3 regions of the Bacillus sp. KH172YL63 genome follow, and region 3 is predicted to be linked to each of the others. Evidence: predicted binding sites of a transcription regulator. Region 3 holds the regulator's gene; each other region holds the start of a gene.
What was found. Region 3 encodes Rex, which represses fermentation and respiration genes when NADH is low (regulators of the CRP and FNR family bind a similar motif). Its sites were predicted from a motif close to TTGTGAAATATTTCACAA; they were not measured.
Positions count from the first base shown of each region.

Region 1: the regulator Rex is predicted to act here: its motif matches at 1,685-1,702, upstream of KH172YL63_RS13160 (cytochrome c oxidase subunit 2A).
Region 2: the regulator Rex is predicted to act here: its motif matches at 2,959-2,976, upstream of KH172YL63_RS05065 (L-lactate dehydrogenase).

Region 1 covers NZ_AP022842.1:2,573,975-2,584,284, forward strand. The annotation lists gene KH172YL63_RS13150 (chemotaxis protein CheX) at 1-440, shown strand, start outside; gene KH172YL63_RS13155 (SDR family NAD(P)-dependent oxidoreductase) at 590-1,360, opposite strand; gene KH172YL63_RS21755 (hypothetical protein) at 1,433-1,567, opposite strand; gene KH172YL63_RS13160 (cytochrome c oxidase subunit 2A) at 1,775-1,924, shown strand; gene KH172YL63_RS13165 (cytochrome c oxidase subunit II) at 1,943-2,419, shown strand; gene KH172YL63_RS13170 (b(o/a)3-type cytochrome-c oxidase subunit 1) at 2,420-4,066, shown strand; gene KH172YL63_RS13175 (hypothetical protein) at 4,775-5,413, shown strand; gene KH172YL63_RS13180 (carboxypeptidase M32) at 5,510-7,024, opposite strand; gene KH172YL63_RS13185 (ATP-dependent DNA helicase) at 7,515-9,440, opposite strand; gene KH172YL63_RS13190 (hypothetical protein) at 9,599-9,772, opposite strand; gene KH172YL63_RS13195 (THUMP domain-containing class I SAM-dependent RNA methyltransferase) at 9,861-10,310, opposite strand, start outside.
Region 2 covers NZ_AP022842.1:1,005,314-1,015,623, reverse strand. The annotation lists gene KH172YL63_RS05085 (NCS2 family permease) at 1-1,041, shown strand, start outside; gene KH172YL63_RS05080 (histidine phosphatase family protein) at 1,082-1,651, opposite strand; gene KH172YL63_RS05075 (tetratricopeptide repeat protein) at 1,712-2,194, opposite strand; gene KH172YL63_RS05070 (GNAT family N-acetyltransferase) at 2,208-2,744, opposite strand; gene KH172YL63_RS05065 (L-lactate dehydrogenase) at 3,053-4,003, shown strand; gene KH172YL63_RS05060 (hypothetical protein) at 4,093-4,653, shown strand; gene KH172YL63_RS05055 (SIMPL domain-containing protein) at 4,655-5,308, shown strand; gene proC (pyrroline-5-carboxylate reductase) at 5,577-6,383, opposite strand; gene KH172YL63_RS05045 (phosphotransferase enzyme family protein) at 6,498-7,520, opposite strand; gene KH172YL63_RS05040 (YciI family protein) at 7,545-7,850, opposite strand; gene rpiA (ribose-5-phosphate isomerase RpiA) at 7,986-8,654, shown strand; gene KH172YL63_RS05030 (STAS domain-containing protein) at 8,709-9,200, opposite strand; gene yhbH (sporulation protein YhbH) at 9,324-10,310, opposite strand, start outside.
Region 3 covers NZ_AP022842.1:262,867-273,176, reverse strand. The annotation lists gene KH172YL63_RS01530 (YdiK family protein) at 1-212, shown strand, start outside; gene KH172YL63_RS01535 (CPBP family intramembrane glutamic endopeptidase) at 1-3, shown strand, start outside; gene tatC (twin-arginine translocase subunit TatC) at 222-995, opposite strand; gene KH172YL63_RS01520 (twin-arginine translocase TatA/TatE family subunit) at 1,011-1,181, opposite strand; gene KH172YL63_RS01515 (redox-sensing transcriptional repressor Rex) at 1,236-1,913, opposite strand; gene KH172YL63_RS01510 (ABC-F family ATP-binding cassette domain-containing protein) at 2,104-4,047, shown strand; gene tsaD (tRNA (adenosine(37)-N6)-threonylcarbamoyltransferase complex transferase subunit TsaD) at 4,479-5,495, opposite strand; gene rimI (ribosomal protein S18-alanine N-acetyltransferase) at 5,492-5,929, opposite strand; gene tsaB (tRNA (adenosine(37)-N6)-threonylcarbamoyltransferase complex dimerization subunit type 1 TsaB) at 5,953-6,648, opposite strand; gene tsaE (tRNA (adenosine(37)-N6)-threonylcarbamoyltransferase complex ATPase subunit type 1 TsaE) at 6,645-7,100, opposite strand; tRNA gene KH172YL63_RS01485 (tRNA-Asp) at 7,268-7,344, opposite strand; tRNA gene KH172YL63_RS01480 (tRNA-Met) at 7,424-7,497, opposite strand; rRNA gene rrf (5S ribosomal RNA) at 7,573-7,689, opposite strand; rRNA gene KH172YL63_RS01470 (23S ribosomal RNA) at 7,789-10,310, opposite strand, start outside.

The DNA.
Region 1 (10,310 bases), 1.9 Mb from region 3:
AAAGTGTCACCGATATACTAAATAGTTCAGTACAGGCAATCAAAAGTGTCATCCCTATGAATATTGATGTGAAGCAGCCCTCTTTGTTGACGGAACCTTTCAGCCAACATAAGATTGGCGTGCTCATCGGATTTACCGGTGGTGTACGCGGCAGGATGATCGTAGATGGAGAAGAGGAATCCTTTCAGGCACTGGGCGCATCCATGTTCGGAATGCCGCTTGAAGGGGAAATGCTCGAGTCGTTCGCCGGGGAGTTGGGTAATATGATCGCTGGTAATCTTGCCACATTACTCGCCCAGGCAGGACATTCACTTGACATTACCCCGCCGACCGTCATTGTCGGCCAGTCCAAGATGTATGGATTTGACAAAGCTTTGAAACTTCCTATTACGATTGAAAATGTCGGAGACTTTTTAGTGATATTGATGATTGAAATATAATAGAAGAGTTGTGGTCGCACCACGGGCAAGCCAGTGCTGACGCCATTGAATTAGTAGAGTTGCTGACTGATGTCACATCTTACCCACTCCAATCAACAGCAAAAACCGGCTCCATTCGACGAATGGAGCCGGTTTTTTAGTTTCTATCTTCAAAAGCCGTTGATTGTCATGCCGCCATCAACGAACAGCGTCTGTCCGGTGATATAATCCGATGCATCGGTAGAAAGGAACACCGCCGGTCCCACCAGTTCTTGAAGTTCTCCGATCCTTTTCAGCGGAGTGACTGAGAGAATATCGTTGACATACTCCTCGTCCTCAAGCAGCTTCTTCGTCAAAGGGGTCCTGAAATACCAGGGTCCGATGCTGTTGACATTGATTTGATATTGTCCCCATTCCAACGCGAGCACTTTTGTCATCTGGATCATCGCAGCTTTGGTCGATGCGTATACGACTCCGGTCCGGAGGGCAACGTGTCCTGCCACAGACGCAATATTGATGATTTTACCCTTTCCATTCTCTTTCATATGCTTTCCGACTTCCTGGCTCATCATGAAGGCGGATTTTAAATTGGTATCCATGATTACCTGCCACTCTTCCTCCGTTACGTCCAGTGCAGCAGAGCGAATATTCATACCTGCGTTGTTTATCAAGATATCGATGGATCTTCCTTGAGCTTCTATGTATGGGACTACATGACTGATCTCCTGCTTTGACGTCACGTCTGTCTGAAGGACATATGCCTTCCTTCCCATTCCTTCGATGATTTCAGCCGTTTCTTCAAGGTCTGTTTTCGTCCTGGATAACAGGACAACATCAGCCCCCGCTTCTGCCAATCCGATACTGATTGCCCGTCCAATTCCACGGCCGGCACCGGTTACAATCGCTAATTTGTCCTGTAATGAAAATGATGGAATAAACATGTTTTATCACCCTATTTTTTAGAATCTTCTATATATTATCACAACCACCACTCAACCCCAACTCTGTTCACTTCACTGGCTGCCTTTTTTCCCGTCTTGATGATGAACTTGAATGTGGATCTTTGCTTCTACCGGCAGTTCGCATGTCGGACAGGTCAAGCGCTGGGAAAAGATCTGGCAGCACCGTTTGCAGTAATACTTCTCCATCTTGTCTCCCCCTCTATTCGTTCATTCCTATACGGTATGCTTCACCTCTCTGCAAATGAACCGGCTGAAAGGCCCATTTCTTTCACTTCACATTTATTTCACAAATTCACCCTTCAGGTGTGACATTTATCACAGATTGTGATGCACCAGGGCGGTTACGATAGAAGCATAAATACAATCATCCAATTGATGGAAGGAATGAGATGAATGGGAAAACCGGAATTACAGAATAAAACGGTCGTCAAACTGGAGGATTCCAAATCGCTGAAGGGCACCCTGACTTCCGTTTTATTATTAGGCGGATTTTTGGTCCTTACATGGTTAGGCGTGTTTCTACTATTTTTAGATCGTTTTTAATTCAAAGGAGTGAATCATATGCACATGCATCGTTATGAAAAATGGTGGTTAACGTTAGGAACAGGGTCTCTTATATTATTTTTAATCATTCTCGGTATAAGCGCTTTTCATCAAGGTCATCAGCCTCCAAGCGCTAAAGCCTATATCAACCCAGAACACGTGGATAACATCGCTCCTTTTGACGAACCAGGTTTAAAGAAGGTCGAAGGGAAGGATTGGGATTATGAGCTGGTATTGGTCGCTTCTGCTTTTCTTTACACACCCGGGGAGATTGAAGTTCCCAAAGGATCGACGTTGAAGGTGATCGCCACGACGAAAGATGTCGTCCACGGCTTTGAAGTGGCTGGCACAAATATCAACATGATGCTTGAACCAGGATTTATCAGTGAATACACCACAACCCTTGATAAGACTGGGGAATTTCTTGTTGTGTGTAATGAATATTGCGGAGTGGGACATCACTCCATGAAATCGATGATTAAGGTGGTGGACTAAATGAAATCGTTCGTAAAAATTGACAAAAAAGATGCCCTTCTCGCAATGACCCATATTTATGTCGGCTTCATCGCACTCGCACTCGGTGGACTGGCAGGGTTATTACAAGTATTGGTGAGATCAGGAAGATTCACCCTTCCAGCAGGGATCGGATACTATCAGGTATTGACGGTTCACGGCGTATTGCTTGGGCTCGTCCTCACAACCTTTTTCATTCTCGGATTCCAGCATGCTGCCATCTCACGTACGTCCGGCACCTATTCACCGAAAGCCCGCCTGATGGGGTGGCTTGGATTCTGGGTGATGCTTATCGGTACCACTATGGCGGCCGTCATGATTCTCCTCAATGAGGCAACTGTCCTTTATACATTTTATGCACCACTCCAGGCTCATTGGATCTTCTACCTCGGTTTGACGTTCGTCGTGGTCGGCAGCTGGCTCGGCGGGGCTGGAATGATCATGAAATATGTCAGCTGGCGGAAAGAAAATCCAGGACAACCGAGTCCACTGCTTACATTCATGGCAATCATCAACACCGTGTTATGGATCGTTGCTACAATCGGTGTCGCAGGAACAGTATTATTCCAGCTCCTCCCCTGGTCTCTTGGACTTGTGGATCGTGTTGACGTTCTGGTCAGCAGGACTCTATTCTGGTACTTCGGTCACCCGCTCGTATATTTCTGGCTGCTTCCCGCTTATATGGCATGGTATGTTATCATCCCTAAAGTCATTGGCGGTAAAATCTTTTCCGATTCACTGGCACGGTTATCGTTTATACTTTTCCTCCTTTTCTCAATCCCTGTCGGTTTTCACCATCAGCTGGTTGAGCCGGGAATTGACGCATACTGGAAATTTCTGCAGGTTGTCCTGACATTCATGGTGGTGATCCCTTCCCTGATGACCGCATTCTCACTGTTTGCCACCTTCGAAATGTACGGACGTTCAAAAGGCGCTACGGGATTATTCGGTTGGTTCAAAAAACTGCCATGGGGAGACGCCCGTTTTACCGTTCCATTTATCGGTATGGTCGCTTTCATCCCAGCCGGAGCAGGTGGATTGGTCAATGCATCCAATCAGATGAATCAGGTTGTCCATAATACGATCTGGGTGACAGGTCACTTCCACCTGACACTTGCCACCTCCGTCGTGCTTACGTTCTTCGGTATCTCCTATTGGCTCGTGCCTCATTTAACAGGCCGGGTCTTAACGAAGGCGATGAACAAATTGGCCATCGTGCAAGCGATCGTATGGGCTGTCGGCATGGGCATCATGTCCGGAGCGATGCACGCAGCCGGTTTACTCGGCGCTCCGAGACGTTCATCTTATTCAACCTACGGAGACGCTCCACAGGCACTTGACTGGATCCCTTACCAGGTCGCCCAGGCAGTCGGCGGAACAATCCTCTTTATGGGGATCATCCTGGTCCTATACATCTTTATCAATCTTGCATTCTTCGCACCAAAAGGAAACGAAGAATTCCCGATTGGAGAACAGGCAGAAACTGCTGAAAAAACGCCTATGATATTTGAAAACTGGAGAATTTGGTTAACGGTTGTAGCAGCACTCATCCTCGTCGCCTACTCCGTCCCGTTCATCGACATGATCCAAAACGCCCCACCAGCATCAAAAGGATATCGGATGTGGTAAGAAAAGCGGAGGCGGCTTGGTTAGACCCGACAAGCATAAGGAGAACCAACCGGAAAGGCGCACTTTGCCTTTTTGGTTGGTTCTCCTTATGACCTCGAGGGGCTAGCCGCCGGAGCTGGACAATCGAAAAGCGGAGGCGGCTTGGTCAGACCCGACAAGCATAAGGCGAACCAACCGGAAAGGCGCACTTTGCCTTTTTGGTTGGTTTGACTTATGACCTCGAGGGGCTAGCCGCCGGAGCTGGACAATTGAAAAGCGGAAGGGGCTCGCCCTGGGGCGACAAGCATAAGACGAGTCAGCTGGAAAGGCGGTCTTTGCCTTTTTGGGTGACTTGGCTTATGACCTCGAGCCCCAAGCACCTGGAGCTGGACAAATTAAAAAGCGGAGGCGGCTTGGTCTAAACCAAACATATGAAATGTAACCCTAAAAGGTGTCAGTTGCCTTTTGGGGTTATATTTATGTATTTCTCTGTCACTTGAGTACTATATTCGCACCCATGCAGTCTCGGATATGATCCCAAGAGACTCCTCCACCCCCTTCTACTCTTTTCACCTTATAAAATCCAGAACCATCCAATATTTTACATAATGAATAATATAGGATAATATGAAACTGCCTTTAGATACTTTTCCCCATCAAAAACGAAGCTGGGGAAATGATAGGCTACCAAGTAAACAAAGAATAGTAATAAAATGAGAGTGGGGTTATATGAGGAAACTACATAACATAATTCATTACAGTGTTGCTCTAATATTGTTCGTTTCTTTTTTCGCGGGATGTTCAAATGAGCAGAACAAAGACGCAGCGTTACATACTTCAACAGAAGATTCCGCACCGATTTCAGAGGCCAATACTGAATCAGAAACTTCAACAGAGTCGGAACGAACCACTTTAGAATCCTCCAGCGATCATCCTGGTGAAAGTAGCAGCAAAAGTGAAAGTTCACCTTCTACAGAACACCACCAAACAAGTGGAGAAGAAAGTTTATCAGAAGACGGTACAGACAATCAGATTGGAAAAGAAAAAAACAATAACAACAAAAGTGATGTTCAAATGAAAGAAAATCACTCTGACAGTCAAACTGTTGCACTCAATAATGATCTTCGTACGGATACCCCTACAGAAACACAGGATAAAGCAGTTTCTATAGTGAAAGACTATTTGCGCAGTAAAGATGAATTAATTGAAGATAAAGATCACTTTGTCGGTTACGATGGGCAGATAAACGATTACGTTATCATTAGGTATTCCACTCTATTTTCAGGGCGGTCTGCTACCATTGGACGTTACGGAGTAAACATACATACATGGAATATAGCAACAGACCCTGGTATCTTATTTCCGTAACGACTCCATTCCTGAGCATGACCAGAATACTTATCAAAAAGAGGCAGCCCTCATCAAAAGGCTGCCTCTTTTTCTATTATTAGTCGTCTATTTATCTTAATTCAACCCATACACCTTTGAATACTTCTCATTCAGATAATCAGCCAGGTACTGGGCATTCAGGCCTTCTCCCGTTACTTCCCTGATAATGTCCAATGGCTTTTTCAATTTGCCCCATTGATGTACGTTTTCCGTCATCCATTCACGGATCGGTGCAAGCTCGCCCTTCTCCAGCAGCTCTTCGAATTCAGGAATATCTTTTAACATGGCGCGCTTGAACTGGGCAGCGTACATGTAGCCTAATGCGTAAGACGGGAAGTAACCAAAGCTTCCTCCTGCCCAATGGACATCCTGAAGCACTCCTTCACCGTCATGAGATGGGCGGACGCCAAGATATTCTTCATACTTCTCGTTCCAGATTTTTGGCAGGTCCTTCACTTCGATCTCATCATTAAACAAGCCTTTTTCAATTTCATAGCGGATGATGATATGTAATGCATACGTCAGTTCATCCGCTTCAATACGGATTAATGAAGGTTTCGATTCATTGATTGCCCGGTAAAAATCGTCAAGCCCTACCGAATCGAATTGCCCTGTAGCGTACTCTTTCAGCAGTGAAAAGTTTTGTTTCCAGAAAGAATGATCTCTTCCAACGAAATTCTCATAGAAGAGCGATTGAGATTCGTGGATTCCCATAGACGTACCGGTACAAAGCGGCGTGCCGACCAATTCTTTAGAGATATTCTGTTCATAAAGGGCATGACCGCCTTCATGGATGGTACCGAACACCGCCGTTCTCCAATCCTTCTCGTCATATTTCGTCGTCACCCTCACGTCCCCCGGATTTAATCCGATTGCAAATGGATGGACCGTCTCATCCAACCTTCCAGAGTTGAAATCATATCCCATTTGCTCGAGGATTTTCAAACTGAACTCCTTTTGCTTATCTTTCGGGAAATGTTCAAACAGGAACCCGGTTTCCGGCTTGTTCGCAGATTCAGAGATTTTCTGGACGAGTGGGACGATTTGCTCTCGAAGATCCCCAAACACTTTGTCCAGCACTTCCACTGTTACACCAGGCTCATACATGTCGAGAAGCGTATCATATTTGTTATCTTCATAGCCCCAGTAATCAATGAAGCGTTTCGTGAACGCGACAAGCTTTTCAAGATAAGGCTGAAACATGGAGAAGTCAGATTTATCCTTCGCTTCTTCCCAGATTCCTTCAGCTTTTGATTGCAATACAACATATTCCCTGTACTCGGATGCAGGGATTTTTTTATTTCGCTCATACTCTTTCTGACACTCTTCCAGCAGTTTTTGCGTCATTTCATCCAATTGATCCATCTCTGGGGAAAGTTTCGCCAGATAAGCGGCCATTTCACTCGAAGTGGACATTTCAAATAGCTCTGATGAAAGCATGCCAATGACTTCAGACCGCTGTTCCACGCCATTTTTCGGAGCACCTGTCCGTAAATCCCAGAACATCAATCCAAGCGCTTCGTTGTATGCAGACATCTTTTTCACATAATCAAGAAAACGTTCTTTTGTTTCTATCGTCGTTTCTTTCATTGATAAAGCCCCCTTTTCTAACATCCTATCTATTTTATCATATTTTTCTGGAAACTTGGGCTGTGAATGAGTGAATTGATAGAGGGGATTCTTCGGGAAAAGGTTTCTGAGAGGGTATTTGGGGCGTCTTTGTCTGGAATTTCCTGATGGATTGTGGGGATTAGGGCGTATAAGTCTGACGCCGCCTGATATTTGGACGGTTTTATATCTGATTTCATCCCGTTCCGGGCGCTTATTATCGACTTTGATGCATATATTGTCGACTTCTGGCCTTTTATTATCGACTTTACAGATATATTATCGACTTCGGCCAACTTATTATCGACTTTACGGATATATTATCAACTTCACTTTGATTGTGACCCACCCCACATAAATGTCCTGCTTCACCTTACTTGTGATCAACTCCACACGCACGGCCCCCTTCACCTCACCAATCCCCCCAAATAACAAAAAAACCGCCCATTCCATTCCAGGCGGTTTTTCCATACTATACGTTCAACACTTCAATCCCCACTGGTAAAATAAATTCCACCAATTCCCTGTTTGAAGCTTCTTCTGCATCCATCAGGACGTGGATGCTTCCGTAGTCTTCGCTAGTCCGGATGAGGCGTCCGATTCCTTGACGCAGGCGCAGGATCATGTACGGGATGTCGACTTCATTGATTGAGTCGGCAGCATGATTTCTCTTGGCATCAAATACTGGATCCTTCGGAGGGAACGGCAGGGAGTAGATGATCACCTGGGTGAGTGATTCACCAGGCACGTCAAGCCCTTCCCATAAGTGATAAGAACATAATACAGTCGACGTTTCCTGCTGAAACTGTTCTACTGTATCACTGATTTCCCTGTCACCTTCGTAGATCACTTGCCAGTCTTGACTGCCTTGCTGCAATTGATAAGTTCTGAAGTTCTCCATCTCTTCTTTCGATGAGAAGAGAATCAATGATTTTCCTTGATTGTTCTTCAGCTGGTCGAATGCATAGATATTTTTCTCATCTGTTCCTATGTCCAGTGACGGGATATACGCCTTCATCATTTCTTCGTATTCATATGGTGACGCCACTGAGAACTTCTCATAATTTCCGATTCCAAGTGACTTGGATACGTAAGAGAAATCTTGATTATAAGACAGTGTGGCAGAAGAAAAGATGAATGGAACCTTCTGAGAAAATACGTGGTCCCTCAAGATTTCTTCAACTAATCTCGGCATGACCACAAAGGTGTGTTCTTCATCGGAAGTTTCGAGCCAATAGATCCCTTTTTCATCTTCCAGGAAGAGTTTCAATGAATATTGAATTTGTTCCAGATATTCTTCCACTACTTTTAGCAGATAATCATCCATGACATACATTTCCGATTCGAATACAAGCTCATTCAACAGATGCTCGATTTTCTCGGTAAGTGCACGTCCCCGCTGCAAAATTGCCTCTGAGCGGGTAATATACTGGCGGAGAGAGCCTTCTTCTGCTCTCGCTTCTTTTTCGAGCAGCTCGAACCACTTTTCATTTTCAAGCATAATGTCTTCAATCGTATATAATGTTTCCTCTCTCATATCCGAGGAAGAAAGTTTTTCTAATAGACTTTCCAGCGTTTCCATTCTCATTCGGTAGGTCATCGCTTTTTGGGAAGCAAACTCCAATAAATGTCCTTCGTCAAATACAACCGAGCTTGCTTCAGGCAAGAGCGGAAGTTGCCCTTCACGTTTTCTGGAATCTTTCGTCCAAATATGTTCCATGTAGAAATCGTGGGAACAAATGATTAGATCAGCGGCATTCCTGTAATGTTCACGGTGAAGCGTCAAGCCGCAGCGATGTCGATACGCACACGACATGCAGTCCTGCAGGGAATCCCACCCTACGTTATTCCATTCTTCGTCTGAAAGACCGGCATACTCCTTCCGGTCACCGTAATGACTGAAGCTATTCATAGAGGAGGTATCATGGACAAATCCGGGAAGTTCCTCCCACATGTCATGATAAACATCATGTTGAGAAAGGTTTTCTTCTAATTTTTTGATGCAGAGATATTGCTCCCTGGATTTCGCGAGCCGGACATCTATGTTTAGATCCAGTGCACTTTCAAGCTTTTGGATGTCCCCTTCTTTTTTTACGATCTGCTCAATGAGCGTTTCGTCTGCACAGGCGATGATCGCAGGTTTCCCCGTATACCGTGCATAAGAGAGTGCATATAGGAGATAAACCAGCGTTTTCCCTGTTCCCACTCCCGCTTCTGCAAACATGACCTGCTTATTTTTATAAGCCTGGTTAAGCTGAAAGGCCATGAAGACCTGTTCATCCCGCAGGTCGAAGCCTTTTTCAGGCAAAATATCATAAAAGACATCCCCGACCCAATCAGATAATGCTTCATAAAAGGATTGTTCCTTTGATAATTCAAATGGTAATTTCCGTCTCATGTGGACCTCCTACGTATAACACAATATTTCTAATTTACTAGAATTCTATCCGGTTGAAAAGGTAGAAAGAATAAAGTTCCGTAAAATGATGGCGAAAGAAAAGAGACGATCCATACAAACCCACCTGTATGGATGTCCCTGGTCTCCCTGAAATGCATTCAGTCATATATTCTCTTTTTGTTCAGCAGTTCGTATTGAAAGGCCTGATCAAGATTTTTTGTTGCTTCATGCAGCTGCTGTTGGACAGAATCCCACTCCTCGCCCGAAATAGATGACATAGAGCTTTGCAGCGCCTGATAGATTCTTTGATATTCACTTATAGAATGGTCCATCCCATTCACTCCCCTGAAAATGATAGAACTATTATACGCAGGAAGTGAGAGGGTTATTCTGACCTACTATTATTTTTTTAATGGAAACTTATCCTTTTCTCGGCGGACGTGGTCCAAAGAACTGATAATAATCGGTCCTGATGAAGCCGTTGAATAACTTTCGCTTCTTGGTAGCTTGCTTTCCATAACATTGTTCAAAGTTTTCATGGGAGGTCATCATGTATACGGACCATGTATCAAGCTTTTCAAAAGCTTTCCCCATTTCCTGATACATCTTCTCCACCTCTTTGCGTTCACCGAGACGCTCTCCATAAGGAGGGTTTCCGACGATGATGCCGTATTGAAGTTCAGAAGTGAAATCCCTCACCTGCATCTGCTTGAATTTCACCAGGTCTCCAAGTCCTGCTTCAATTGCGTTTTCCTTGGACACTTCAATCATTCTGTGGTCAATGTCGGTACCCAGTATTTCAAGGGGTTGGTCATAGTTAGCCAGGTCTTCCGCTTCCATCCTCGTCTTTTCCCATACATCACCTGACAT
Region 2 (10,310 bases), 740 kb from region 3:
GCACACGATGATATTTCATACATCGTCGCATTCTCTGCCGTATTTGTTGCGGGGATTGTGTTCATCATTCTTTCATTGACGCCTTTGCGAAAAAAATTGATCGAAGCGATTCCGCAAAATTTGAAGCACGGAATTACAGCAGGGATCGGGTTGTTCATTGCCTTCATCGGATTGCGTCTGACCGGCCTTATCCAGGCTCACCCGACGAACCTTGTGCAGCTCGGTGATCTCCATTCTTCTTCAGCGATCCTTGCATTGACCGGTCTTGCGGTCACGTTGATTCTGATGGTCTTGAATGTGCACGGTGCCCTGTTTATCGGGATGATCGTCACAGGGATGATCGCGTATTTCACAGGCGAGTTATCCTTTAAGGATGGGTTTGTCGCCCTTCCTCATCTGCCTGAAGGACTGATTGTCGCAAATCCGATTACGGCGTTTGCTGACGTTTTCCAATATGGTTTATATGCCGTAGTCTTCTCCTTCTTACTTGTCACGATTTTCGATACGACTGGTACAATGATCGGAGTTGCCCAGCAGGCGGGACTCATGAAAGGCAATACACTTCCTCGTGCGAGACAGGCACTTCTCGCTGATTCAGTCGCAACGACTGTCGGGGCAATGTTCGGTACGAGCCCGACATCTGCTTACATTGAATCTTCAGCAGGGGTTTCTGCAGGAGGAAGAACCGGACTGACAACGTTGACCGTTTCAATCTTATTCATTGCGTCAGCTTTCTTCGGCCCGCTTGTCAGCTCAGTATCCGGGATTGCAGCCATCACGGCACCGGCACTGATCATCGTAGGAAGTCTGATGATGGGAAGCATTTCAAAGATTTCATGGGATCAGCTTGATGAAGCCTTCCCTGCTTTCCTCATCATCCTGAGCATGCCGCTGACATCAAGCATTGCAACAGGTATTGCATTGGGCTTCATTTCCTATCCAATACTGAAAGTTGTCAAAGGTCAGTGGAAGCAAGTTCATCCACTTGTGTATATCTTTGCCGTTCTATTCTTCTATCAATTGGCATTCCTGCCTCATTAATGAAGATACTGAAAGACCGTTCAGAGCGAACGGTCTTTTTTTATAGTATTCCTGCCTGCTCTGTCCACACTCTTCTGACATTCTGCAGCGTTCGCCCTTCAAAGGTTAAGCAATAAATATCAGGCATCTCAAGCGCTCTCCAAAAATTCACATCATAGCTTTCATCGAAGTGATTCATGATGAGCACCATGATGTTTCCATGGGTTCCGACTGCGACGTTTTTCCCATTATATTCTTCCAGCAGGTTAAATATCCCCTGTACGCCCCTTTTTTGAGCGGTAGCATTCGACTCTCCCCCTTCGAATGAAAAGGCCGGGTCTCCCCATACTTTCGAAATCGCCTGCTGAAAGTCATCCACAGGCTCACCCGATAACGTCCTCTCCTTCATTTCCTCCACCATCCTGATATCCTGACCGATGTGATGTGCGATCCCTTCCACCGTTTCAATCGCTCTCTGGTAAGGACTTGAACAGACAACATCGATGTTTTCTTTCATTAATAGTTCAGTCACAATCTTTGCATCCCGTTTTCCTTTTTCCGATAAAGGCCTCGTCCGTTCCTCCGGTGTATAAACCGAATGAGCGTGCCTCGCAAAGTACAACCTGGTCACATTCGTCCCCTCCTTTTTCATCTAAAAAAATGAAAAAGCTGCTACCTCTAACAGCCTTTCCTAGTCCCATACCTTATCCAATTGTGTTGAATAAAAGGCGATCGCCCTTTTGTAAGGCTGGATCGTTTCGTCTTGTGACGTGTCCACGATACAGGTGAGAAGATGCTCCATCGCCTCTTTGTGCCCGTCGAGATGATACAGGGCCATGGCGTAAAAAACCTTCAACCCGTTATTGTCGGGAAACCGCTCCATGCCTTCCTTTAAAACGGATCGGCTCTTCCCATATTCACCCAATGACCGATATGTACTTCCCAACCCGATATAAGCGCCCTGCAGATGAAGGTCCGTCAATCCCAGCCGGATCGCCTCTTCATAATAAGTGACCGCTTCCCTTTCACAGCCCATCGCATCATGGGTCCAGGCACATTGATAGTGGAGGTATCCGACTTTCGGATCTTCCTCGATCAATTGCTTCCATTTCTTTATAGACGCTTCATGATTACCCGTTCCCCTCAATGAAACGGCTTCTTCAATCCTGCTCATCCTTCATTCCTCCTTATTCGGGAATGTACTCCATCAGCCAGCAATCGTGATACTTCCCTTCGTGAAGCTCATTCTCCGATAGAATCCGGGCTTTGCTGTACCCGCATTTCTCATAGCAGCGGATCGCCCTGGTGTTCCACGTCATCGGGTCCATCACCAGCCGGTGAACACCCTCCTTCTGAAGCAAATACTCGACCACTGCCTTGATCATCTTCGTGCCGACTCCTCTGTTCCAATACACAGCCTCCCCGATGAATTGATCCGTTCCATAAATCACTTCATCCAGATTCGTGTAGCCGTAGCGGATCATCGTTTCTTCATCAAGGGGATAATATTGTAAGTATCCGATCTCCCTTCCCTCATAGAGAACGAGACAGCTCATAACACCCCTGTCCGCAAAAAATTTCTCCTCCACCATTTCCAGTGTGAACGATTGATCCCTGCCTTCATAGAATTCAAGCACCACAGGATCTGACAGCCACCTCACCAGCAAATGCTTATCCCCCTCCTCCAAAGGGCGGATCACCAACTCACCATTCCTCACATCCATACCATACACCCCCATCACACACTCTTTCCTATACATTCATCATCACTGAGACAAAACCCTTTTTTTGAGGGACGGACCTTGATTCCTAGGACCAGGTCCTAGGAATCAAGGTCCGTCCCTCTAAGCTATGACATATTTGTGAATTACTTCACATATACGTATAGTATAATGGATGAAGGAGTAGAATATCACAGTGATTCATGTTATGATTATATTGTGAATTACTTCACAATATATGTTTTCTTCTTTTCTACATCCATTCAAACGGATGCGTATTGTTCAAATAATTTGTGGATAGGTGATGACGGATGACAATTAAATGCACAAATAAAGTAGCGTTAATCGGCACAGGGTTTGTTGGTTCAAGTTATGCCTTCGCCCTGCTTAATCAAGGAATTGCTCATGAGCTTGTGATGATTGATCTGAATAAGGAAAAAGCAGATGGAGATGCTCGTGATTTGAACCACGGACTTGCCTTCGCTCCCCAAATGAAGATATCTGCCGGGGACTACAGCGACTGTAAGGATGCCGATCTTGTCGTGATCACGGCTGGAGCAAATCAGCAGCCTGGTGAAACACGACTGGACCTTGTGGAGAAAAACGTGAAGATCTTTAAAACAATCGTAGACTCTGTCATGGCGAGCGGCTTCAACGGAATATTCCTTGTAGCAACAAACCCCGTAGATATCTTGACTTACGCAACCTGGAAATTCTCCGGGCTGCCAAAGGAAAGGGTGATTGGTTCTGGTACGATCCTTGATACAGCAAGACTCCGATACCTGGTCGGTGAGCATTTCGATATCGATACCCGGAATATCCACGCCTATATCATGGGGGAACATGGCGACACTGAGTTCCCGGTATGGAGTCATACAACCGTCGGTGCCAGTCAACTGAGCGAGTTGATCGATATGGAAAATGAAGAAGTGCAGAACAAGCTCGAAGACATCTTCGTCAACGTAAGGGATGCGGCATATCAAATCATCGAACGCAAAGGGGCCACCTATTATGGCATCGCCATGGGTCTTGCACGGATTACAAAGGCCATTTTTAACAATGAGAACAGCATTCTAACTGTATCTGCCCTTTTAGAGGGAGAGTACGATCAAAACGACATCTACATCGGGGTTCCTGCCATCATCAATCGTGAAGGGATCCGCAAGGTCGTTGATCTGCCATTGAATGAAAAAGAGAAGGCGCAATTCGCCCATTCTGCAGCTACGTTAAAAAGCGTCATCGATAAAGCAATGGAATCTTAATCAGGCAATCATTTCTCAATTGAATAGACACGCACGCCCATCGGACCTCCTCATAAGATAAAGAGAATTCTTTATGAGGAGGTTCTTCTATGTACGGTCACAGACAACTATTCCCAGGAGGCGGATTCCCTGGTTTTCCCGGTGGAGGACAGGGATCTGGCAGTGGGTTCCCTGGTTTTCCGGGCGGAGGGCAGGGCTCTGGCAGCGGGTTTCCTGGCTTTCCCGGCGGAGGGCAGGGATCAGGCAACGGGTTCCCTGGTTTTCCGGGCGAAGGGCAGGGATCTGGCAGTGGCAGCTTTCCAGGCTTCCCAGGTTTTCCAGGTGGCGGCCAAGGGGCACCTGATTCCCCACCACCATCCGGCGGCCATGGCGGCCAAAACCAACATCCACCCGGACCGCCACCGAATTTCCAGCCGCAAAAGACGGCAGTTCAAGGGACGCAGGGCAGTCCAGGCCTCTATGCAGTAGATCCCGGCGCGATCAGAAGATGCTTATTCCACTACACCTATATATGGCTCAAAAGAGATTCCTTCTGGTTCTATCCGGTATATATCGGACACCGTTCAATTGCAGGCTGGAGATGGATCGGCTTCACATGGGTATACTACGGCATCGATTTAGATAAAATCGAATCCTTTACGTGCGTGTAAAATGTATTCATATCCTTCCTACCGAACCACCGCAAATCCCGGAACAATCACCGTTTCAGGAGATCACACGATGTATATCGATCCCGATCAAGCCGTTGTTTCCATTGGCATCGTCACAAAGGATGAAGATTTACAGACTGCTCAACAACTGAATCAACAGCAATCAAGCAGCGTCATGCAATCACTGATGGCTAACGGTGTCCTCAAGAAAGACATCCAAACCTCCTCCTATCAGGTGAACCCCCAGTACAATTATGATAATGGGAAGCAGGTTTTCACCGGATATGAGGTTCGTCAGATATATCGAGTGACGATTCAAAACCTTGAAAAAGTGGGGACGATCCTTGACGACGCCTTAAAAAACGGTGCCAACCGGATCGAAAACATCCAATTTGTCCATTCCAACCCCATTGAAGCCTACCAGCAGGCACTTGCCTCTGCCTATCAAAAGGCGTACCAAAAAGCACTCACACTGGCAAACCAATCGAATCAACACCTCAACCCCCAGCCTGCATCCATTACAGAACAATCGACGATCGGAATGCCATCCTCGATGAACGTCGCCTACCTCAAAGCTGCCGACGAAAGCACACCGGTACAGCCAGGACAAATCGGGGTAACTGCCAGTATCACGGTCGAATTCAAGACACAATAAAAAACCTGCCGAAGTAGACACTACTCCGGCAGGTTTTCGTTATGATTTGTGTTGTGAAGGGATTACTTGGATATAGAATCTGGTTTGCTTTTTGATTCAAGCGGAATTTTTGTTGTTATTTTCAGAGATAGATTGTTTGATAATGTTTGGATTTTGGTTTATGCGTCACTTTCCCCGTTTATGCGTCACCCTCAACGGTTTATGCGTCACTCCCAAAAAATCCACAATCTCCTTCCTCTCCCCGCTCCCTAAATCCAACCTGACACCCCTACTCCCCTAAGGACCTAGACTTCTTCCCGCATGCCTCCATGGCAGAAAGGATTGTGCCTCTGAACTGATTTTTCTCGAGGGCTGCGACGGCTTCGATCGTTGCGCCGCCCGGGGAGCATACGGCATCTTTCAATTCGCCGGGATGGGTGCCTGTTTCCAGGACCATTTTGGCTGCTCCGAGCACGGCCTGGGACGCGAGCTGATACGCTTGTTTTCTCGGGATTCCCTGCAGGACCGCTCCATCGGCCAGTGCTTCGATGAACATGAATACATAAGCAGGGGATGACCCGCTGACGGCGGGAATCGCGTCCATCATCCCTTCGTCCACCTTCTCTGCTTTTCCGAAGCTTTCGAGCGTTGCCTGCACAGCTTCAAGGTCCGATTCTGTCACCGCTCCATTCACGCAATAAGCGGTCATCCCTTCCCCGACCAGGGACGGTGTATTCGGCATCGTCCGTACGATTTTCATAGATGGTGACAGCTTCTTCTCCATCCAGTCAATCGTGATGCCGGCTGCAATGGTCATGATGATGGCGTCCTCCTTCAGAGAATCTTTGATTTCTTCGATCAGCACACCGTATTGATCCGGTTTGACGGCAAGGAACACGATATCAGAAACTGAAGCAACCGCTTGATTATCAACGGTCGTTTCCACTCCGAACTGCTCCGCTACCTTCTCGAGTGTTGCTTTAGTCCTTGCACTGGCACGTATGGCCCGTTTATCGACGAGTCCTGCATGCAGTATGCCCCCTAAGATTGCTTGCGCCATATTGCCGCATCCTATAAATCCAATGGTTTTATCCATTTGTTTCACCTCATCTGTTGATATGTACATAGTCTTTTGCATTCTACCAGACTTTTCCCCTGATTAAAATCTTCCTCCACTAAGAAAAAAGCCCGGAGGAACATTCCTCCCGGCCTATGCCATTCTTACTTCATCAAGGATTTTGCGGTAGTCGAGCTCTGCGATCGGTTCATCTTTCACCAATCGATCCCGGAGCTGATGGATCAATGACTCCTCGGCTTCAGATAAGTTTGTGAGATCCCATTTTTTATGAAAAACCGAATATAACGTCAGGTCCCTCAGCAGCAGGAAATGGGGAATCCGTTCCACCCATTCATTCTCCACATCACATTCTGTCCTATACCCTTTCAAGAACGAAACGAGGAACCTTTCTCCGAATCTGCTCCGATCCTCTAACGTCTCATTTCTGTACTTCCACCAAACAGAATAATAAAGGGGGATGGCCACATCACTCATAAAGTAAAACTGTGAACTGTCATCAAAGTCAAACACATGCAGGTCACCTTCATGATAAAAGAAGTTCCCAGGGTGGATATCAGAATGGATCAGTCCGAAAGAATCCTTTGTCTCTGGGAAGCGGGAGATGATTTCTTTCGTGCGGTGACCCTTCTCTACGATTTCCTTGTCTTCTGTAGACGTTACATACTTTTTAAAATCCAGCACATCATCTTCATCCCATCGTTCACGGCGGGTACCGTCAGGCTCATATTCCTTCGTCACCCTGTGCATATGGCCTGTCAGCTTACCCCACAGATAAAATAAGGGATCATCAAACAAAGGATCATTTATTTTCACCGGATGTCCTGGAGCTTTATCAAATAAACAAATGTAAAATTGGGTTTCCCCGGCTTCAATGACTTCCACCAGGTTCCCCGCTTCCGAACGGTTGACCAAAGAGACGGTCACACCGTGCTTATGTAAATAATTGACCCAATTCAGTTCCGCTTCGACTTCTTCTTTTGAGCGATGTGAACTGTGTGTGAGCCGGAGAATATACGGGCTCTCCTCTTTATGGACTTCATACACATAGTTTTCAAAGTCCCCGAGCTTTTTCGCTTCTTTCACATCACAACCAAACCGGGATGCGGCATCAGCCAATATCTCCCCGGTAAACAGTTCCTCTATCCACTTCTCCATACATTCTCCTCCAATCCTGGACGATTACCGGTTTTCTTTTAACAGCGCGATCCGATACGGAAACAGCTCGGCAGTCATGATTCCTTCTTTTACAGCCGGGTCCTCATTCATGAAAGTCCTTGCAGATTCCTCCCCTTCCGCTTCAAAGATCACGATCCCGAAGGCATTCTCCTCTTCATTCAATGTCCGGCCTGCGAGCGTTACCACGCCTTGATCGGTCCATTCTTTCAACCTGGAGAAATGCCGTTGGACGATTTCCTCGTCCTTGGCCGTCCAGTTTTCCTCTTTAAATAAACGGGGAATCAGTTTTAACATATAGATGAATTCCATTTCACAGCCTCCTTTCTTCCTAACATATACGACTTTCCTGAAGTGAAATCCTTTATTCCACAAGCCGCGCTTCTTTCTTTTCATCCCATATTCGTATAATATTCAAATCAATCCAAGTCTGAAAGGGGTATATTCATGAAAAGAGCAGCCGGAGAGAAAGCGGTCGAGGAGATAAAGGACGGCATGACGATAGGGCTTGGCTCTGGGTCCACGGTCTATTGGACGATCAAAAAGATAGGGGAACGCATCTCTCAGGGATTGCAGATCAAAGCGATTCCCTCATCAGAAGAAACAGCGCGTCTTGCTAAAGAGGCAGGCATTCCCCTGACTTCTTTTGCAGAAGTGGAATCCCTGGATCTGTCAATCGATGGTGCCGATGAAGTTGATCCTGATTTTCATTTGATTAAAGGCGGAGGCGGGGCACTCCTCAGGGAGAAGTTTGTGGACATGTTCACGAAATCCTTCATCGTTGTGATCGATGAGTCCAAACTGGTGCCTGTCCTTGGTTCATTCCCCCTCCCTGTTGAGGTCGTTCCATTCGGATGGGAGATGACGGCAAAGTCATTGGCCGAATTCGGGTGCAATCCGGTCTTAAGAAAGAAGGGGCTTGATGTCTTCCTCACAGATAACGGGAACTACATTCTCGATTGTGATTTCTCATCAATCGGTGATCCGGTTAAACTTCACAGGGAATTAAAACAGCTGACAGGCGTCATCGAAACAGGACTCTTCACAGGCATGGCTGACAAGGTCATCGTAGGAAAAGAGGATGGGGTGGAGATACTCGTCCCTGATGACAAATAAAAAGAGGGGGAGCATCAGATGCCCCCCTCTTTTCATTGACCTGTCTGTTTGATGTTATTGATTGACATTCTGAAATTCCAGGTCTTTTTCTCTCATCAAATACTGAAGTGCTGTCCGGAATGTGAGGAATGTTTTGATTCCCTGCAGCTCGCTCACACCGGAATTGATCATCACCTGGGTCAGTGCCGGGGTGAATCCGACAAAAAGGGTCTCGATTCCCATCAATCCAATGGCTTTAGCCATATTATCGATATAGGTGCCAAAAATATCTGTTTCACCGATTTCTTTTTCTGAAATGGCCGAAAAGTCGACGATGATGGTATGAATCTCCTCACCGTAGGACACATCCAAAATCTTTGAAATGATCCTCTCAAACCGCTCAGGACTGAGCTTGCCCGTGATGGGAATCAGAATCGTTTCCGGAACGATCGATGGAATGATCGGGGCAGAGATGTCCATAATCAGCTGTTCAGCCTGGGCCAGCTGGTCTTTCAAATCTTGTACTTCCTTTTTTAATTGCATAATTTCCTGATTTTCAGTCGTCATGATAACCTCACCGTATGTTGATATTTTCATAGCTATTTTCTATTCTAGCATTTTGCTGCTTCATCACCTAATCATATGTATAGAGAATCATAGTGAAAAACCAGCCTCATCGGCTGGTTTTTCTCAAGCGAAGGCTTTTTCCTCGTCCTTGTGGAAGAAACTTTTCATCGCATGGAACACATCGGCTTTTTGCTTGAGGATGTAGTATCGGAAGTCATCATTTTTAATATTTTTATAAGCCGACATCAAGGTCGAATGACGATTATACTGATTTACTTCCCCGTATCCGAACATGCTGGACACTTTTATCAACTCTTCCACGAGCTTCACACACCTGACGTTATCCGATGTCAGATTATCCCCGTCTGAGAAATGGAACGGATAAATGTTATAACGGCTCGGCGGGTATTTACCGTCGATCAGCTCCAACGCTTTCCGGTAGGCGGATGAACAGATGGTCCCGCCGCTTTCACCTTTCGAGAAGAAGTGTTCCTCAGACACGACTTTGGCTTCGGTGTGATGGGCGATGAATTCTATCTCCACCGTTTCATATTTTGTCCGTAAGAACCGGGTCATCCAGAAGAAGAAACTCCGTGCCATATACTTCTCCCATACGCCCATACTTCCACTTGTATCCATCATCGCCAACACGACTGCCTTGGATTCGGGCTTCAACACTTCATTCCATGTCCTGAACTTCAGATCCTCCGTGAAAATCGGGTGAAATCCGGGAGTACCTTTCATGGCATTCCTCTTAAAGGCCGACATCATCGTCTTCTTTTTATCAATATTCCCCATCAGTCCCGTTTTCCGGATATCATTGAACTCGATGTGCTCGACGGTTTGAACATCCTGCTCCTTCTTCTTCAGATTCGGCAGCTCCAATTGACTGAATAACGCTTCCTCGATTTCAAGCATCGAAACTTCTGCTTCATAATAATCTTCACCGGCTTTGTCCCCTGCACCCTGGCCTTTTCCGGGACCCTGCTGCTGTTGGGATCCGTCCCTGGCGATGACGTCCCCTACCTGGCTCTCACCGTCTCCCTGCCCGACGTGTTTATTCTTATCATAGTTGTATCGAATTTTATATTCATCTAACGAACGAATCGG
Region 3 (10,310 bases):
TGAGGAGATCACCATTATTCTCTGGAGTGATCTATCTCCTTCTCGGTGTGCTCTTCACATACTTCGCTGTACAAAACGTACAGAATGATGAAGGTTGGGGATTTTTCACATACATGCTCATCTTCCTGGCAACCCTGGACTTTGGTTCCGGCCTGCGGATGATCATGCTGCATGTTAAGATTAAAAAGCAGATAAACAAAAAAAAGGATTGATCACTGAGATCAATCCTTTTTTATATCTTCGAATCGTTCCATTTCCAGCTTTTGCTCAGCTTCCAACACCTTTTTGTACCCGATCTTGGATATCCATATACTGATTTCATATAGAAGCAGTAAAGGAACCGTCACCATTAAGTGGGAGACGATATCTGGCGGTGTGATGAAGGCCGCAACGACCAGCAGAACGAAGTAAGCCACCTTCCTCATCTGCCCCAGCAGCATCGGCGTCACGATCCCCAAACGAGTGAGGAATAACATGATGACCGGCAGCTGAAACAGGAAACCGAACGGGATGGTAATCTGAAACAAGAAATGAAAGTATTCATTAATTCCAATCACTTGCTGGATATTCAGGTTGGTCGATAACCCCATCATGAACTTCACAACGTATGGAAACAAAATAAAATATGAAAATGACAAACCACCGAGGAACAGCAAAAGGGAAATCGGTATGTAACTGAGTGTCACCTTCCGCTCTCTCTCATATAAGCCTGGACTTACAAATGACCACACCTGGAATAGTATGACGGGTGATGTCAAGATGATCGCAATGAACATGATCATTTCCATATAGATTTTGAGAGGGTCAGTGATCCGAAAGGCGTTCATCGTCAACTCTTTCGCTTCATCGGCGTGTTGCAAATATCGAATCAGCGGCTCTGCGAGAAAGAAACTCACGATGACCGCTAACAAGAAGAAAACGACTACAAACATGAGCCGTTTCTGCAATTCTCCTATATGTTCATAGACTGTCATGTCTCTTTGGCTTTGACTCATGGCGTTCATCCTACCCTACTTAGCTTTTTTGCTGTTATCGTCCTCATCATCTGCTAAGCCCTTTGTTGCATTTTTGAATTCCCGTAAAGTATTACCGGCAGCCTTCCCAAGTTCCGGCAATTTCTTCGGTCCGAAAATTAATAGGGCAACGACTGTTATAAGTACGATACTACCTGCACCTAACATAATGAGACACCTCCTCTTTATTCATTCTATCATAACGTAAATTTGAAAGATTTACTATTCAGTTATCATTCCATCTTGTGACATTTCAGTGTCATCTTCTGAATAGTGTTTCAAGAAGTAAACAAGAGACTGAAGCTCCACCGCCAGGTCGATATGATGGACCCTGATATGGTCCGGTACCGTCAACCTCGCAGGAGTGAAATTTAGGATCCCCTTGATATTCGAAGACACCAACCGGTCTGTGATATTTTGAGCAGAAGACGCCGGAACCGTCAGGATTGCCACTTCAATATCATGCCCAACAAGCTTCTCTTCTAAATCATCAAGGTGAAAGACCGGTACATCCCCGATCTGGGTCCCGACCTTTTCTTCATCCACTTCAAACGCCATCTCGATCTTCGTATTATTATTCTTGATGAAGTTATAATGAAGAAACGCTGTACCGAGATTCCCCACACCGATCAATACCACTTTCGTCAGGGCATCCTGATCAAGCGTTTTTCGGAAGAAGGACAGAAGGTAATTGACGTTATAGCCGTATCCTTTCTTTCCAAGGGCACCGAAATACGAGAAGTCCCTCCGGATCGTGGCAGAATCCACCTTCACCGCTTCACTCAATTCCTTCGAGGAAACCCGTTGCTTTCCGGACGAGTACAGATTTTTAATAAAACGATAGTAAAGCGGAAGCCGCTTGGCCGTTGCCTGTGGAATTTTCGTTGTATCCTGATTCATAATGTATTCCCCCACATCTATTCAAAACCTCTGATACCGCTTCCAAAATAATAAGCGTACAGAATTTATACATTCCATTACCCATCATACACTATATTTTATCCTAAGTGTATGAAGATTAACAGTCGAGTTATTGCCGTTCACCTTTCAAATACGGTACACTAGCACTATGAAATAGAGGTGAAACGTCATGATTCTACTACAAGTGAATCAACTATCAAAAAACTTTGGTGCAGATAATATCCTATCAAATATTAAGCTTGAAATACAGACAAGAGATCGGGTTGCCCTCGTCGGACGGAACGGTGCAGGAAAGTCGACCCTTCTGAAAATCATTGCAGGCCACCTCTCTTACGATTCGGGAGAAATCACGAAACCTAAAGGGGTGACGATCGGTTACCTTGCACAAAATACCGGCCTGGAATCAGATCTTTCAATTTGGGCAGAGATGCTGACCGTTTTCGAAGAGCTGCAGAAGCAGGAGAAACAGCTGAGACATCTTGAGAAACAGATGGCCGACCCTTCCGTTTACGAGCAGGAAGACATCTATCAGCGGGTGTTGAAGGAATATGACGAGCTTCAGGTCCGCTTCAAGGACTCGGGCGGCTACCAGTATGAAGCCGATATCCGCTCGGTGCTCCACGGATTGAACTTCGCCGATTTCGATTATGATACAAAGATCTCCACATTGAGCGGTGGACAGAAGACCCGTCTCGCCCTCGGTAAGCTTCTATTGACGAAGCCGGATATCCTCATCCTCGATGAGCCGACGAACCATCTGGATATCGAAACCCTATCGTGGCTTGAAACCTATCTTCAAAGCTACGAAGGCGCCGTCCTGATCGTTTCCCACGATCGCTACTTCCTGGACAGCGTCGTCAATCAGGTATATGAAATCTCCCGGAACCGGAGTAAGAAATACCACGGGAACTACAGCAAATACTTGGAACAGAAAGCAGAAGACTATGAAAAGGACCTGAAGATGTTCGAACGGCAGCAGCAGGAAGTCGCGAAACTCGAAGACTTCATCCAGCGGAATATCGCCCGTGCCTCCACGACCAAGATGGCACAAAGCCGCCGGAAGAAGCTCGAACGGATGGACATGATGGACAGGCCGCTCGGCGACGAGAAGTCTGCAAACTTCGCCTTCCAAATCGACCGCCAAAGCGGGAACGACGTCCTTCACGTGCAGGACCTCACCATCGGTTACCACGATGAACAGATTTCATCCCACATCGACTTCTCTGTGAAAAAGGGTGACAGCATCGCCCTCGTCGGCCCGAACGGAATCGGTAAATCGACTTTGTTGAAGACGCTGGTGAATAAACTCAAACCGCTTGGCGGGGAATTTAAATTCGGTTCCAACGTATCCATCAGTTACTATGACCAGGAACAGGCTGAACTGTCTTCCAACAAGACCGTATTGAATGAACTATGGGACGAATACCCGATGAAAATGGAAAAAGAGATCCGCACCGTGCTCGGTAACTTCCTTTTCTCCGGTGAAGACGTCCTGAAACCTGTCTCCACATTGAGCGGAGGGGAAAAGGCCCGCCTTGCCCTGTCCAAGCTCATGATGGAACGGGGAAATGTCCTCATCCTTGATGAGCCGACGAACCACCTGGACCTGGACAGCAAAGAAGTATTGGAAAACGCCCTGATCGATTATCCGGGAACGATCCTCTTCGTTTCCCATGACCGGTACTTCATCAATCGCATCGCAACGAAAGTGGTCGAACTGTCCAAAATGGGCTCAACCTCTTATCTTGGCGATTATGACTACTATCTTGAAAAACTGCAGCAGCAGGAAGAGCTTGAGGCACTCGAACGCAGCGAGCAAGGGGTACAGACCAGCCAGTCAGTGACGACACAAAAGCAATCGCATAAGATCGATAAAGAAGCGAAGAAGCTCGAACGTCAACGAAGACGACGGGTGGAAGAAATCGAAGGCCAGATGGAAACACTTGAAACAGACATTCAGGAAAAAGAAGAGCTCCTCTGTGACCCGGAGATATTCCAAGACCATGAAAAGGTCCAGGAATTGAACGACTCCCTCACCAAAGCGAAAGAAGAGCTTGATGAATTATTGGAAGAATGGACGGAACTTGAAGAACTTTTACAAGAAGAACAATAATCCACAGGACTGGGGATAACGATCACTCCAGTCCTTTCTTATTCCACATTGTTATCCACATTCAAAATCCTGATAAAACGTTATTCACACAGTTTTTCCACATAATCCACAACGAAACATGTATTTATCCACAGAAATCATCCTCATTCCCAATCAAAAATATAAAGATTTTTCACATCATGTACACATCTTTCAATAAGTTGTGCACATTTTATCCACAGACTGTTGATAAAAACATATGTTCGCACCGATCAATTGACCTCTCCCCTTGTTATTCACAGCCTATCAACATGTAAGCTTTTTCATTTGGAGGGTATTCCGGAATTAATGTAAAGATTGATGAAAATAGGGACCTGTTTTAAACAGCGATGTATACAACATAACAGTCAATAAAAAAAGCTTAAACGCTCTTCACGTTTAAGCTTCTTTCACTAGAAATTTTCGATATCAAGTCCTGGATTTGCGTTCATATCCATGTTTCCACGTTTTCCTTGTTCATAAAGGACCGTACCGGCAGCGGCAATCATCGCAGCATTATCGGTACATAAGGACAATGGCGGGATGATCAATGCTGCGTCGACATCATGAAACGCTTCCTGCAAAGCAGCCCGCAGTCCTTTATTCGCCGCAACGCCCCCAGCTAATAATACTTGTTCCACACCATATTCCTTCACTGCCTTGACCGTTTTCGTCACCAACACATCGATCACACTGGCCTGGAAGCTCGCAGCCAGATCCTGTGGATGGATGGTCTGTCCCTTTTGCTTCGCATTGTGGAGAGTGTTAATAACTGCTGACTTCAAGCCGCTGAAGCTGAAATCATAAGACCCCTCTTCTAGCCATGCCCGGGGCAGATCAATGACAGGCTCACCTTCGTGTGCAAGACGGTCGATATGCGGTCCACCCGGATAAGGCAGGTTCAATGTTCTGGCCACTTTATCATAGGCTTCTCCGGCAGCATCGTCCCGGGTTTCCCCGATGACTTGAAACGAGCCGTGCTCCTTCATGAGGACCAGCTCGGTGTGACCACCTGATACGACCAATGAGAGAAGTGGGAACTTCATTTCTTCCACTAACCGGTTGGCGTATATATGTCCGGCAATGTGATGGACGCCGACGAGTGGCTTGTTATGGGCAAATGCCAGTGCCTTTGCAGCATTGACGCCGATCAACAGCGCCCCGACCAGCCCGGGACCTTCCGTCACGGCCACACAATCGATTTCCTCCATCGTCATCCCGGCCTGCTCAAGTGCTTCCTCGAGCACAAAGGTCACCTGTTCCACATGGTGACGGGACGCTATTTCCGGCACGACCCCACCAAAGCGTTTATGACTTTCGATTTGAGAAGAAACGATATTCGTCACTATCTCGGTTCCGTTCTTTATAATAGCGACAGCCGTTTCATCACAGCTTGTCTCTATTCCCAACACAAATGTATCTTTTTTCATAAATTCACCCACATTACTAAAGCATCTTCTTGGTTATCCGAATAATAACGCTTTCTGATTCCACCATCCTGAAATCCCAGTTTGCGATACAAATGCTGGGCTGCACCATTTGTGACCCTGACTTCCAACGTCATCGTACGAGCCCCACACTCACCTGCAACATCCATAAGCTTTCTCATGAGCGCCTCACCCACTCCCCGTCCCCGGTAATCCGGCAGGACAGCGACATTTGTGATATGACCCTCATCCACAACAAGCCAGACGCCACAGTAGCCGACGACCCGTTCATCTTCCTCTGCAACAAGATATGTGGATAAGTGATTCTGCTCGATTTCATTCAAGAATGCGTCCCGGCTCCAAGGGATGCTAAAAGATTGATTTTCAATTGCCATCACAGCATCTAAATCGTCAACTGTCATAAATCGTATGTCCATCGCGTAACAATCCTTCATTTCCTTTAGGATTTTCTTTGGGATTCAAGCCATTTTACTTCTGCTTCTGCCATCCGGATATAATTCGGAAGAACGTCGTGTGCAGACATCTCTTCCATCTGGCTCCCGATATAGGCAAGCTCGGAAGGCCGGGGATTATGACTGACAAACGGGGCAAGCTTAGCTTGGTCTCCCATTACTTCTTTAATCACAGACTCGTGGATGCTTACATCATTACCCACAAATAATATATCTTTATCGTAATCCTTTAACTTCCTCACCCAGTCTTCCAGCAGGATATTCCGATCCTCTTCAACGCATGCCAGTCGATCCCCCTGGTACTCATACAGTCCCGTATAGACCTGTCCACGTCTCGCATCGAACAATGGAACGATATAGCCTGGAAAGTATCGGCCCGACGAAGCGAGCGTCGCAAGACTGGACACGGGGATGAGCGGGATGTTCAGTGACCATGCAAGCGTCTTTGCCAGTGTCACACCAATCCGCACACCGGTGTAGGAGCCTGGGCCGTTGGCTACGACGATCTTCGTCAGTTCTGTCGCCTTGATCTCACAATCCTTCAGCAGCTGCTCAATCGCAGGCATCGCCCGTACAGAATGGTTCTTCTTCATATAGGTAATATACTCGCCAATCACCTTATCCTCTCCGACAAGGGCCACCCCTAAAGGATAATTGGAAGTATCGATGGATAAAATCGTCATGCCACAATCTCCTTACACAATTCGCTATATCTCTCTCCCACAGGCTTCAACACGATGCGTCTCGTTGAATCCCCTTCACGGTAAATCGATATGCTTAATAACTCTTCCGGTAACTGATCTTGAATCAAGTGAGCCCACTCAACAACGGTCACACCTTCACCTTCAAAATACTCATCAAATCCCAGATCTTCAAAGGAATCATCCAACCGGTACACATCCATATGGTATAGAGGCAAACGCCCCCGGTATTCTTTAATAATCGTGAAAGTCGGGCTGTTGACAGTCCTCGTCACGCCTAGACCTTTCGCCAAACCCTTGGTAAACGTCGTCTTTCCTGCCCCAAGGTCACCTTTTAACGTCAACACCGCCCCAGGCTTCAGGAGTGATCCCAATCGCTCTGCAAACACACCTGTCTCATCTGGACTCTCGGTTATGATTTCAAACTGATTCATGTTTATCTCCTCAATCGTCTTGTAGGTATAAAAAACCCTTAGGATCGTTTGTTACCCTAAGGGAGAATGTATATATGTAGTTTACCCCTTTTCGGGTATGTGAGTAAAGGATATGATAAATAGACAATAAAAAAAACGAAACAACGTTTCGTTTGAATAAACAAATCTGGCGGTCCGGACGGGACTCGAACCCGCGACCTCCTGCGTGACAGGCAGGCATTCTAACCAACTGAACTACCGGACCAGAGTTTTTTTGCTCTAGCAAAAATAACTATCCATGCGTGACTCATTTAGGATTAGGATATCCTGAGTCAAAAATGGTATTGCGGGGACAGGATTTGAACCTGCGACCTTCGGGTTATGAGCCCGACGAGCTACCGAACTGCTCCACCCCGCGTCGATATAAGTATCACACTCTCCATACTACTATATGTTGAAGTATAAAGATAGTGACTTCATAAAAAAATATTTCGCCTGGCGACGTCCTACTCTCACAGGGGGAGATCCCCCAACTACCATCGGCGCTGAAGAGCTTAACTTCCGTGTTCGGCATGGGAACGGGTGTGACCTCTTCGCCATAATCACCAGACGAATATTAAATTGAAGGTTTGTTCCTTCAAAACTAGATAAAGAATTGATGTCAAGAAAGCCGAATATCAGCCGATTGTTCATATAAATATGACTCTTTGTGGTTAAGTCCTCGATCGATTAGTATCAGTCAACTCCACATGTCGCCATGCTTCCATCTCTGACCTATCTACCTAGTCATCTTCTAGGGATCTTACTCACTTACGTGATGGGAAATCTCATCTCGAGGGGGCTTCATGCTTAGATGCTTTCAGCACTTATCCCTTCCGCACATAGCTACCCAGCGATGCCTTTGGCAAGACAACTGGTACACCAGCGGTGCGTCCATCCCGGTCCTCTCGTACTAAGGACAGCTCCTCTCAAATTTCCTGCGCCCACGACGGATAGGGACCGAACTGTCTCACGACGTTCTGAACCCAGCTCGCGTACCGCTTTAATGGGCGAACAGCCCAACCCTTGGGACCGACTACAGCCCCAGGATGCGATGAGCCGACATCGAGGTGCCAAACCTCCCCGTCGATGTGGACTCTTGGGGGAGATAAGCCTGTTATCCCCGGGGTAGCTTTTATCCGTTGAGCGATGGCCCTTCCATGCGGAACCACCGGATCACTAAGCCCGACTTTCGTCCCTGCTCGACTTGTAGGTCTCGCAGTCAAGCTCCCTTGTGCCTTTACACTCTGCGAATGATTTCCAACCATTCTGAGGGGAACCTTTGGGCGCCTCCGTTACTCTTTAGGAGGCGACCGCCCCAGTCAAACTGCTCCACCTGACACTGTCTCCCACCCCGATAAGGGGCGCGGGTTAGAATTTCAATACAGCCAGGGTAGTATCCCACCGATGCCTCCACCGAAGCTGGCGCTCCGGTTTCCAAGGCTCCTACCTATCCTGTACAAGCTGTACCAAAATTCAATATCAGGCTACAGTAAAGCTCCACGGGGTCTTTCCGTCCTGTCGCGGGTAACCTGCATCTTCACAGGTACTATAATTTCACCGAGTCTCTCGTTGAGACAGTGCCCAGATCGTTACGCCTTTCGTGCGGGTCGGAACTTACCCGACAAGGAATTTCGCTACCTTAGGACCGTTATAGTTACGGCCGCCGTTTACTGGGGCTTCGATTCGCACCTTCGCTTGCGCTAAGCACTCCTCTTAACCTTCCAGCACCGGGCAGGCGTCAGCCCCTATACTTCGCCTTACGGCTTCGCAGAGACCTGTGTTTTTGCTAAACAGTCGCCTGGGCCTATTCACTGCGGCTCTCTCGGGCTTGCACCCTACCAGAGCACCCCTTCTCCCGAAGTTACGGGGTCATTTTGCCGAGTTCCTTAACGAGAGTTCTCTCGCTCACCTTAGGATTCTCTCCTCGCCTACCTGTGTCGGTTTGCGGTACAGGCACCTTTTTCCCTCGCTAGAGGCTTTTCTTGGCAGTGTGGAATCAGGAACTTCGCTACTATAATTCGCTCGCTATCACAGCTCAGCCTTCACGATGACGGGATTTGCCTCATCATCAGCCTAACTGCTTAGACGCACATATCCAGCAGTGCGCTTACCCTATCCTCCTGCGTCCCCCCATTGCTCAAACGGAAAAGAGGTGGTACAGGAATATCAACCTGTTGTCCATCGTCTACGCCTATCGGCCTCGACTTAGGTCCTGACTAACCCTGAGCGGACGAGCCTTCCTCAGGAAACCTTAGGCATTCGGTGGATGGGATTCTCACCCATCTTTCGCTACTCATACCGGCATTCTCACTTCTAAGCACTCCACCAGTCCTTACGGTCTAGCTTCGCAGTCCTTAGAACGCTCTCCTACCACTGACACCTAAAGGTGTCAATCCACAGCTTCGGTGATACGTTTAGCCCCGGTACATTTTCGGCGCAGAGTCACTCGACCAGTGAGCTATTACGCACTCTTTAAATGGTGGCTGCTTCTAAGCCAACATCCTGGTTGTCTAAGCAACTCCACATCCTTTTCCACTTAACGTATACTTTGGGACCTTAGCTGGTGGTCTGGGCTGTTTCCCTTTCGACTACGGATCTTATCACTCGCAGTCTGACTCCCATGGATAAGTCTTTGGCATTCGGAGTTTGTCTGAATTCGGTAACCCGATGAGGGCCCCTAGTCCAAACAGTGCTCTACCTCCAAGACTCTTACACATGAGGCTAGCCCTAAAGCTATTTCGGAGAGAACCAGCTATCTCCAAGTTCGATTGGAATTTCTCCGCTACCCTCATCCCCGCACTTTTCAACGTGCGTGGGTTCGGACCTCCATTCAGTGTTACCTGAACTTCATCCTGGACATGGGTAGATCACCTGGTTTCGGGTCTACGACCACATACTAAAATTCGCCCTATTCAGACTCGCTTTCGCTGCGGCTCCGTCTTATCAACTTAACCTTGCATGGGATCGTAACTCGCCGGTTCATTCTACAAAAGGCACGCCATCACCCGTTAACGGGCTCTGACTACTTGTAGGCACACGGTTTCAGGTTCTATTTCACTCCCCCTTCCGGGGTGCTTTTCACCTTTCCCTCACGGTACTGGTTCACTATCGGTCACTAGGTAGTATTTAGCCTTGGGAGATGGTCCTCCCAGATTCCGACGGAATTTCACGTGTTCCGCCGTACTCAGG